DNA from 2 places in the Paenibacillus sp. MER 99-2 genome. Region 2 is predicted to be linked to the other one. Evidence: a T-box and tRNA genes for the amino acid it is inferred to sense, from the RefSeq annotation. Region 2 holds a T-box; the other holds one or more tRNA genes.
The links. A T-box is a leader RNA that pairs with one kind of tRNA and senses whether it is charged. The one in region 2 lies ahead of M3636_RS15455 (glutamine--tRNA ligase/YqeY domain fusion protein), so its partner is inferred to be a tRNA-Gln.

Region 1: it has a tRNA-Gln gene. The T-box ahead of M3636_RS15455 (glutamine--tRNA ligase/YqeY domain fusion protein) is inferred to sense a tRNA for this amino acid. The anticodon was not compared.

The regions. Positions count from the first base shown of each region.
Region 1 covers NZ_JAMAUZ010000012.1:59-3,451, forward strand. Annotated here, with positions in the region: partial or broken rRNA gene M3636_RS26780 (23S ribosomal RNA) at 1-59, shown strand, start outside; tRNA gene M3636_RS26785 (tRNA-Asn) at 132-207, shown strand; tRNA gene M3636_RS26790 (tRNA-Ser) at 211-302, shown strand; tRNA gene M3636_RS26795 (tRNA-Glu) at 320-391, shown strand; tRNA gene M3636_RS26800 (tRNA-Val) at 460-535, shown strand; tRNA gene M3636_RS26805 (tRNA-Met) at 553-626, shown strand; tRNA gene M3636_RS26810 (tRNA-Asp) at 652-729, shown strand; tRNA gene M3636_RS26815 (tRNA-Phe) at 821-896, shown strand; tRNA gene M3636_RS26820 (tRNA-Thr) at 912-987, shown strand; tRNA gene M3636_RS26825 (tRNA-Tyr) at 993-1,078, shown strand; tRNA gene M3636_RS26830 (tRNA-Trp) at 1,085-1,158, shown strand; tRNA gene M3636_RS26835 (tRNA-His) at 1,186-1,258, shown strand; tRNA gene M3636_RS26840 (tRNA-Gln) at 1,274-1,348, shown strand; tRNA gene M3636_RS26845 (tRNA-Gly) at 1,353-1,427, shown strand; tRNA gene M3636_RS26850 (tRNA-Cys) at 1,437-1,510, shown strand; tRNA gene M3636_RS26855 (tRNA-Leu) at 1,542-1,620, shown strand; gene M3636_RS26860 (class I SAM-dependent methyltransferase) at 2,174-3,100, shown strand; gene M3636_RS29875 (helix-turn-helix domain-containing protein) at 3,367-3,393, opposite strand, start outside.
Region 2 covers NZ_JAMAUZ010000003.1:78,860-82,252, reverse strand. Annotated here, with positions in the region: gene M3636_RS15460 (DUF6199 family natural product biosynthesis protein) at 1-68, shown strand, start outside; gene M3636_RS15455 (glutamine--tRNA ligase/YqeY domain fusion protein) at 232-1,911, opposite strand; T-box leader at 1,979-2,232, opposite strand; gene M3636_RS15450 (DNA alkylation repair protein) at 2,368-3,036, opposite strand; gene M3636_RS15445 (YndJ family transporter) at 3,190-3,393, shown strand, end outside.

The DNA.
Region 1 (3,393 bases), on a different contig from region 2:
GGTGGAAGTGCAGTAATGCATGGAGCTGACCAGTACTAATCGGTCGAGGGCTTATCCAATTAGCACGTTCTAGTCGCAGACTTTCGTTTCGAATCTAGTTTTCAGAGAACAACACTCTGGATGTATTATATTCCCTGATAGCTCAGTTGGTAGAGCACTCGACTGTTAATCGAGTTGTCACAGGTTCGAGCCCTGTTCGGGGAGCCATATGGAGAGGTGTCCGAGCTGGCCGAAGGAGCACGATTGGAAATCGTGTAGGCGTCACAAGCGTCTCGAGGGTTCGAATCCCTCTCTCTCCGCCAGATAATTTTTTTAGCAAGGCCCGTTGGTCAAGGGGTTAAGACACCTCCCTTTCACGGAGGTAACAGGGGTTCGAATCCCCTACGGGTCATTCTTTTCTTCAAAAAAAGAAGTTGATTTTAATAGCGGTTTTATGTTAAGATCATAAATGTGTTATTCGGAGGCTTAGCTCAGCTGGGAGAGCATCTGCCTTACAAGCAGAGGGTCGGGGGTTCGATCCCCTCAGCCTCCACCATATATCTTTTATAACGACGCGGGGTGGAGCAGCCCGGTAGCTCGTCGGGCTCATAACCCGAAGGCCGCAGGTTCAAATCCTGCCCCCGCAATTATACTTTCTTACGAAAGTGATCTGGAACCGTGGTGTAGTTGGCCTAACATGCCTGCCTGTCACGCAGGAGATCGCGGGTTCGAATCCCGTCGGTTCCGCCATATTTCCCACATGAGGAAACTGTTCACTAGATCTGATATAAGGCACCGACGCCCAAGGTAAAGTGTAACATTTAAGTTTGAACTTTATTATGGCTCGGTAGCTCAGTCGGTAGAGCAGAGGACTGAAAATCCTCGTGTCGGCGGTTCGATTCCGTCCCGAGCCACCATTTATAACTTAATACGCCGGTGTAGCTCAACTGGTAGAGCAACTGACTTGTAATCAGTAGGTTGGGGGTTCAAGTCCTCTCGCCGGCACCACTTATGGAGGATTAGCGAAGTGGCCAAACGCATCAGACTGTAAATCTGCTCCCGTACGGGTTCGGTGGTTCGAATCCATCATCCTCCACCAGTTTTTAGGGGCATAGTTTAAAGGTAGAACAACGGTCTCCAAAACCGTTGGTGTGGGTTCAATTCCTGCTGCCCCTGCCAATTAATTTTAAAAGTATAGTATATATGGCGATCGTGGCGAAGTGGTTAACGCACCGGTTTGTGGATCCGGCATTCGGGGGTTCAATTCCCCTCGATCGCCCCTTTGTTTTGTCTATGGGGATTAGCCAAGCGGTAAGGCAACGGACTTTGACTCCGTCATGCATAGGTTCAAATCCTATATCCCCAGCCATTATGCGGAAGTGGCTCAGCGGTAGAGCATCGCCTTGCCAAGGCGAGGGTCGCGGGTTCGATTCCCGTCTTCCGCTCCAAATTAATACGGCGCCATAGCCAAGTGGTAAGGCACAGCTCTGCAAAAGCTTTATCCCCAGTTCGAATCTGGGTGGCGCCTCCAGTTATTTTCTCAGTATGTGAAAAGAATATGTGCCGGCGTGGCGGAATGGCAGACGCGCTCGACTCAAAATCGAGTGGGAAACCGTGGAGGTTCGAGTCCTCTCGCCGGTATAACGTAGAACCCTATGGATTGCACTTGCAATTCATAGGGTTCTTTTTGTAAAGAGAGAATACTTAATGTTCAATGATGTGTAAGTTGAAACTATATCCGTTCAGTCATTTCTGTTGTCTGTATATTGACGTAATCTGGCATTGGGTATATTATAGATAAGTAAAGTCCTTAATCAACTTGAATGCTCTACTTATATTAACTAATAATGATGTGGGTACAAAGGAGTTATCATTGATATGCTGCTGCATCTAATTAAAGATATAATGACTCCTTTATATTTGTATTTGTATTCATATTCATATTTATATTTATTAAAAAAAAACATCTGAGCTATAAGTAGGAAAGATGAAGTTAATTCGAAAAGTTTAAATATCATCAAGTTTCTAAGTCGTAGAGTCTCTACGTGGTAAAGCCTCGAAGCCATACAATATCAACTTCATGACGTCATGAAATCATGTCTGAGTTATTTCCTTATATGAATCCTTGTACAAATATGAGTTAAATCAATGAAGTGGATCTAATAATCTGAATGAAGAAATGGAGTGTGTAGAGATGACAGAAGTGATACCAAGCAAAGAATTAGATATTACCCAAGGATTATTTGACCTTTCTGTGTGGGAAGAGGCTTGGAAGAATAGACCGAGGAGTCCCAAATATAAAAAGCCAAGCGCCCCTTTTGATACAGCAGAAGCTTTTGAGAGATGGGCTAAAGAGTATCATCAGCAATCCTTTACAACAGAGGGGAAAGCACGCTCTGAGCGCATTATGGGATGGATCGAGAATCAAGGTGTAGATTTTGAAGGAATGTCGGTTTTAGATATTGGGGCAGCTTCTGGCATTTTCACAATCCCGTTCGCAGAGAAGGGTGCAAGCGTAACCGCGGTCGAACCTTCTGAGCTACTCGTTTCCTTGATGAAGGAGACAATTCCAGCAGCTTTGACATCCAAGATTGAAATCGTGTGCGAGCGGTTTGAAGAAATATCTATTGAGCAAAAAGGGTGGAGGAAAAAGTACGATGTTGCTTTTGCATCGATGTGTCCAGCTATGTCCGATTGGGAGACGATTGAGCAGGCCATTAATTCTGCCCGTAAGTATGTGTATATCAGTACGATGGCTGGACAACGGGAGCACACACTGATTGATGAACTAAGAAAAGTGCTTCAGGTGGAGACACCATTTAAACCAAGTGATATGGGATTCATTCAACAGTTGCTCTATCTGAGGGGTTACTCCTATACAACGCTAATTACCAAGGAAGTGAATACCATTGAACTGCCTGTGGAAGAAGTTGTACAGAAGCTACCTGAATGGCTGAATACGTATGGTCTACCAACGGACGAACAATCCCTTAGCTTGGCTGAGCAATACATTAGAGAGACATACAATAAAGGAACGGTGACGTTCTTAAGAGGAGGACGGTTTGGTAAAATTCTGATTCAGTTGGAGCAGCCAAACATGAAGGTTCTCACAAACAAATAAAATAAGTATCTCATAATAACAATGATTGTTATTGAAGAATATCAAGTAAGTAATGTTAATGAGTGTTATTAAAATAAAAAAGGAGCAGATGATCTGCTCCTTTGATCTGCTCCTTTTTGCTTTCATTTCCGACCCTTTCCGTCATCTCCGATCTCCAATAACGAACAGACGGTATACACGTATTGTGATGAGATAGATTAGATAGCCGCACCGAGTGTATCTCCTGACTGTCGCGTCGGTGTAATGATTTTGGCACCAATGCAAACTTATTTTCCTAATGAGCGGCTTTCTTG
Region 2 (3,393 bases):
AGACGCAGTATGAGATCATGAGTGAGGAATTGAAAAATTGGTTTATGACAAATTATAGTGATGAGTAGCATCTAACGTCGCTATACTCTTTAAAACTTCTCCACTTAACTATCTCAAGCTTGTATCACTGACCACTTATTTTTTCTAATGAAAAGTTTACAGCAAAATGACTATCCAGTTCGTAACATTGGATAGTCATTTCTTCACTATAGCTCTAGCTACGGCAAGAGCTCATTTCTTATTCCATGAATCCTTTAACGGGACAATTCGGTTGAATATTAGCCTATGATCGGAACTATACTTTTTATCAATACAGAAGTAGCCGTGTCGGAAGAATTGAAACTTCTGCTCTGGACGACCATGTAGTATGAAAGGTTCTATTAAAACATCCTGTATGGTGACCAACGATTCCGGGTTAATTAATGTACTCCAATCCCTCTCATCCGCCTTAGGAAGATCCTGATCCAGTAGCAGCTTCTCATAAAGATTCACATTTGCCTTTACAGCTTGATCCGCGGCAACCCAATGAATTGTGCCCTTCACCTTGCGACCGGTAAATCCTGTACCACTCTTGGTCAGTGGGTCATAGGTACAGTGAAGTTCTATAATTTCACCAGTGTCACGATCCTTGATTACTTCTTCACACTTGATGAAATAGGCTCCTTTTAGCCTTACCTCAGCATGAGGACTCAGCCTGTGAAAACCTTTTGATGGTTGCTCCATAAAATCATCACGCTCAATATAAATTGTTTTGGCAAAAGGAACTTCTCTCTTTCCGAGTGTCTCGTTTCCGACATTATTTTCAATCATTAACAGCTCTACCTCATCGCTTGGATAGTTGGTAATGACGACTTTTAGAGGATGCATGATTGCCATTACACTCACTGTTTTTTCTTTTAAATCCTGCCTGAGGCAATGATCCAAGAGCGAGATATCTGCTGTACTTTCCGTCCGAATACTACCAATGCTCTCAATAAAGCTACGAATGCTCTCTGGCGTAAATCCTCTTCTTCGAAGTCCTTGGATTGTCGGAAGCCTTGGGTCATCCCAGCCATCGACGTAACCCCCTTCGACCATTGGTCTCAAAAAGCGTTTACTTGTCACCACACCCGTTAAATTTAGCCGCCCAAATTCCCTTTGACGCGGAGGGTTAGCGAGACTAAGCTCTTGTAACACCCATTCGTATAAAGGACGATGGTCTTTAAATTCAATTGAACATAAGGAATAGGTGATACCTTCAATGGCATCTTGGATTGGGTGAGCGAAATCGTACATCGGAAAGATACACCAGTCCGTTCCTGTCCTGTAATGCGTAGCATGGATAATTCGGTAAATAACGGGATCTCTCATATTTATATTGGGCGAAGCCATATCTATTTTGGCACGAACAACCCTGGCGGCAGCCGGAAATTCTCCATTTTTCATTTTCTCAAACAGCTCCAGATTTTCCGCAACTGATCGGTCTCTATAAGGGCTATTCTTGCCAGGCTCTGTCAACGTTCCTCGATATTCCGCTACTTCATCGGGTGATAGGTCACAGACGTAAGCCTTCCCCCGCTTGATCAATTGAACCGCAGCCTCATAAATTTCATCTGAATAGTCTGATCCATAGTAGATGTGCCCACCCGGATCATATCCAAGCCACTTGATGTCCTCAATGATCACGTTAACGTACTCGATGTCTTCTTTAAGGGGATTCGTATCATCAAAGCGCAAATGAAATGTCCCGTTAAACGTTTGAGCTAGAGAATAATTCATGTGAATGGCATAAGCGCTTCCGATGTGAAGGTAACCATTAGGCTCTGGTGGAAAACGCGTGCACATGTGCCTGTCAAATGGATTTTGTTCAAGCTCTTCCTTAATCAACTTGTGCATAAAACCTTCCGTGTGATGTTCGTTCTCGTTAACCATGCTGACGCCTCCTAATGAATTGGATATGGACACAAATAAAAAAAACCTCACCTCCAAGACCTTATGTCTTGGGGACGAAATTTTCGTGGTGCCACCCCGGCTTCATTAATATGTCGCCATATTAACCTCTTCAAGTACGGCATGTAGCCATGCTTATACTCTAGCTCTATAACGGGAGCTCCCGTCATGCCATCCCCGCATATACGGTTCCTACCTGCTGCTCAGAGGCTTGTTTCTGGGTACAACTCTTGACTCCTTTTCAGCTACCGGAGCTCTCTGTGCAAGAACAGTTTCCCGTACTCTTCTCATCATCGCGTTTGATTATTACCTTCATAATATCAAATGATTCCCTTTTTTGTAAACTTCAATTCACAGCAGTAAGTACCTCATTAAAGCACCCTGGAAGTCAAATTCCTTTGTTTTCACACCATCACCCCAATAAATACTTCCAGGTAACTATTTATTAGTTCGTTTGTTAACTTCAATCGCAATGAACTCTGGCAAATAATTAGGCGTACAGCCCTTTGATACCATTTCGCCTTTATAAAGACCCGTTTCCTCACCCAGTTTAATACAACGCGCTCGATACTTTGGATCATAAACGCCGATCCAGCCTGTAATGAAATTCATAGCCCACTGAACTTCCGGTTCTTCCTGCACAATATTCGCTTCAATTGCTGTTAGTAAGTCTTCGGTGTTATCAGGTGGTGCTTGTCCAGTCCATCTCAATCTCGCTTGATAATACCAGAACGTTCGCCTTTGAAGAGCAGAAGGACTACTTTCCCATGACTCAATCAATGCAATGGTCTTCTTGTCTTTGGTGAGCTGATTAGCCATTAACCAATCCATTAAGTTATTTCGCTCATCAAAAGTATGAGTCTGCATATCCTGATCAAGCTTATCTAGCACCTCTTGTGAAAGAAGTTTTTTATCCATAATTAAGATTGCTAATAGTCTAGGCAAAAACTCTTCGGTTGACCAAAGTTCCATAGCTAGTTCGTGATCATTTTTAATTTCCTTTGCGATTTTTCGTAAGTCGCCTAGCTTCGTTTTACTATTAATCTGTGATAGGATGTCTGCTGCTTTTGAAGAACGCTTCATTTCTGAACCTTCATTCTTACTCATTTGACATCACAACTCCTTTATTAGAGCATTGTTTCAACAATATACCGCAAATAAATGTGTTAAACTACAACGAGAAGTGCCTATCTATACGAAGAAACGCTACACAACAGGATGTAGGCAGATTATACGCCACATATGGAGAAAGGGATCGCCATGAATAGTTCTCTGAAGCAACTGACGCAGTCATTATTAGTACCCGTCATTCCCGGTGGAATCATTACTATTCTTATATTTGTTTTGGATTACTTTCAATTCGAACTTGTTGAGAAATTTCTACTGTTTGCGGCTTTCGTCATTGTACCTCTGGTAATCTTGCTTTTGAAATATGACGAAAAGAATAAGCAGCAACGAATGGTT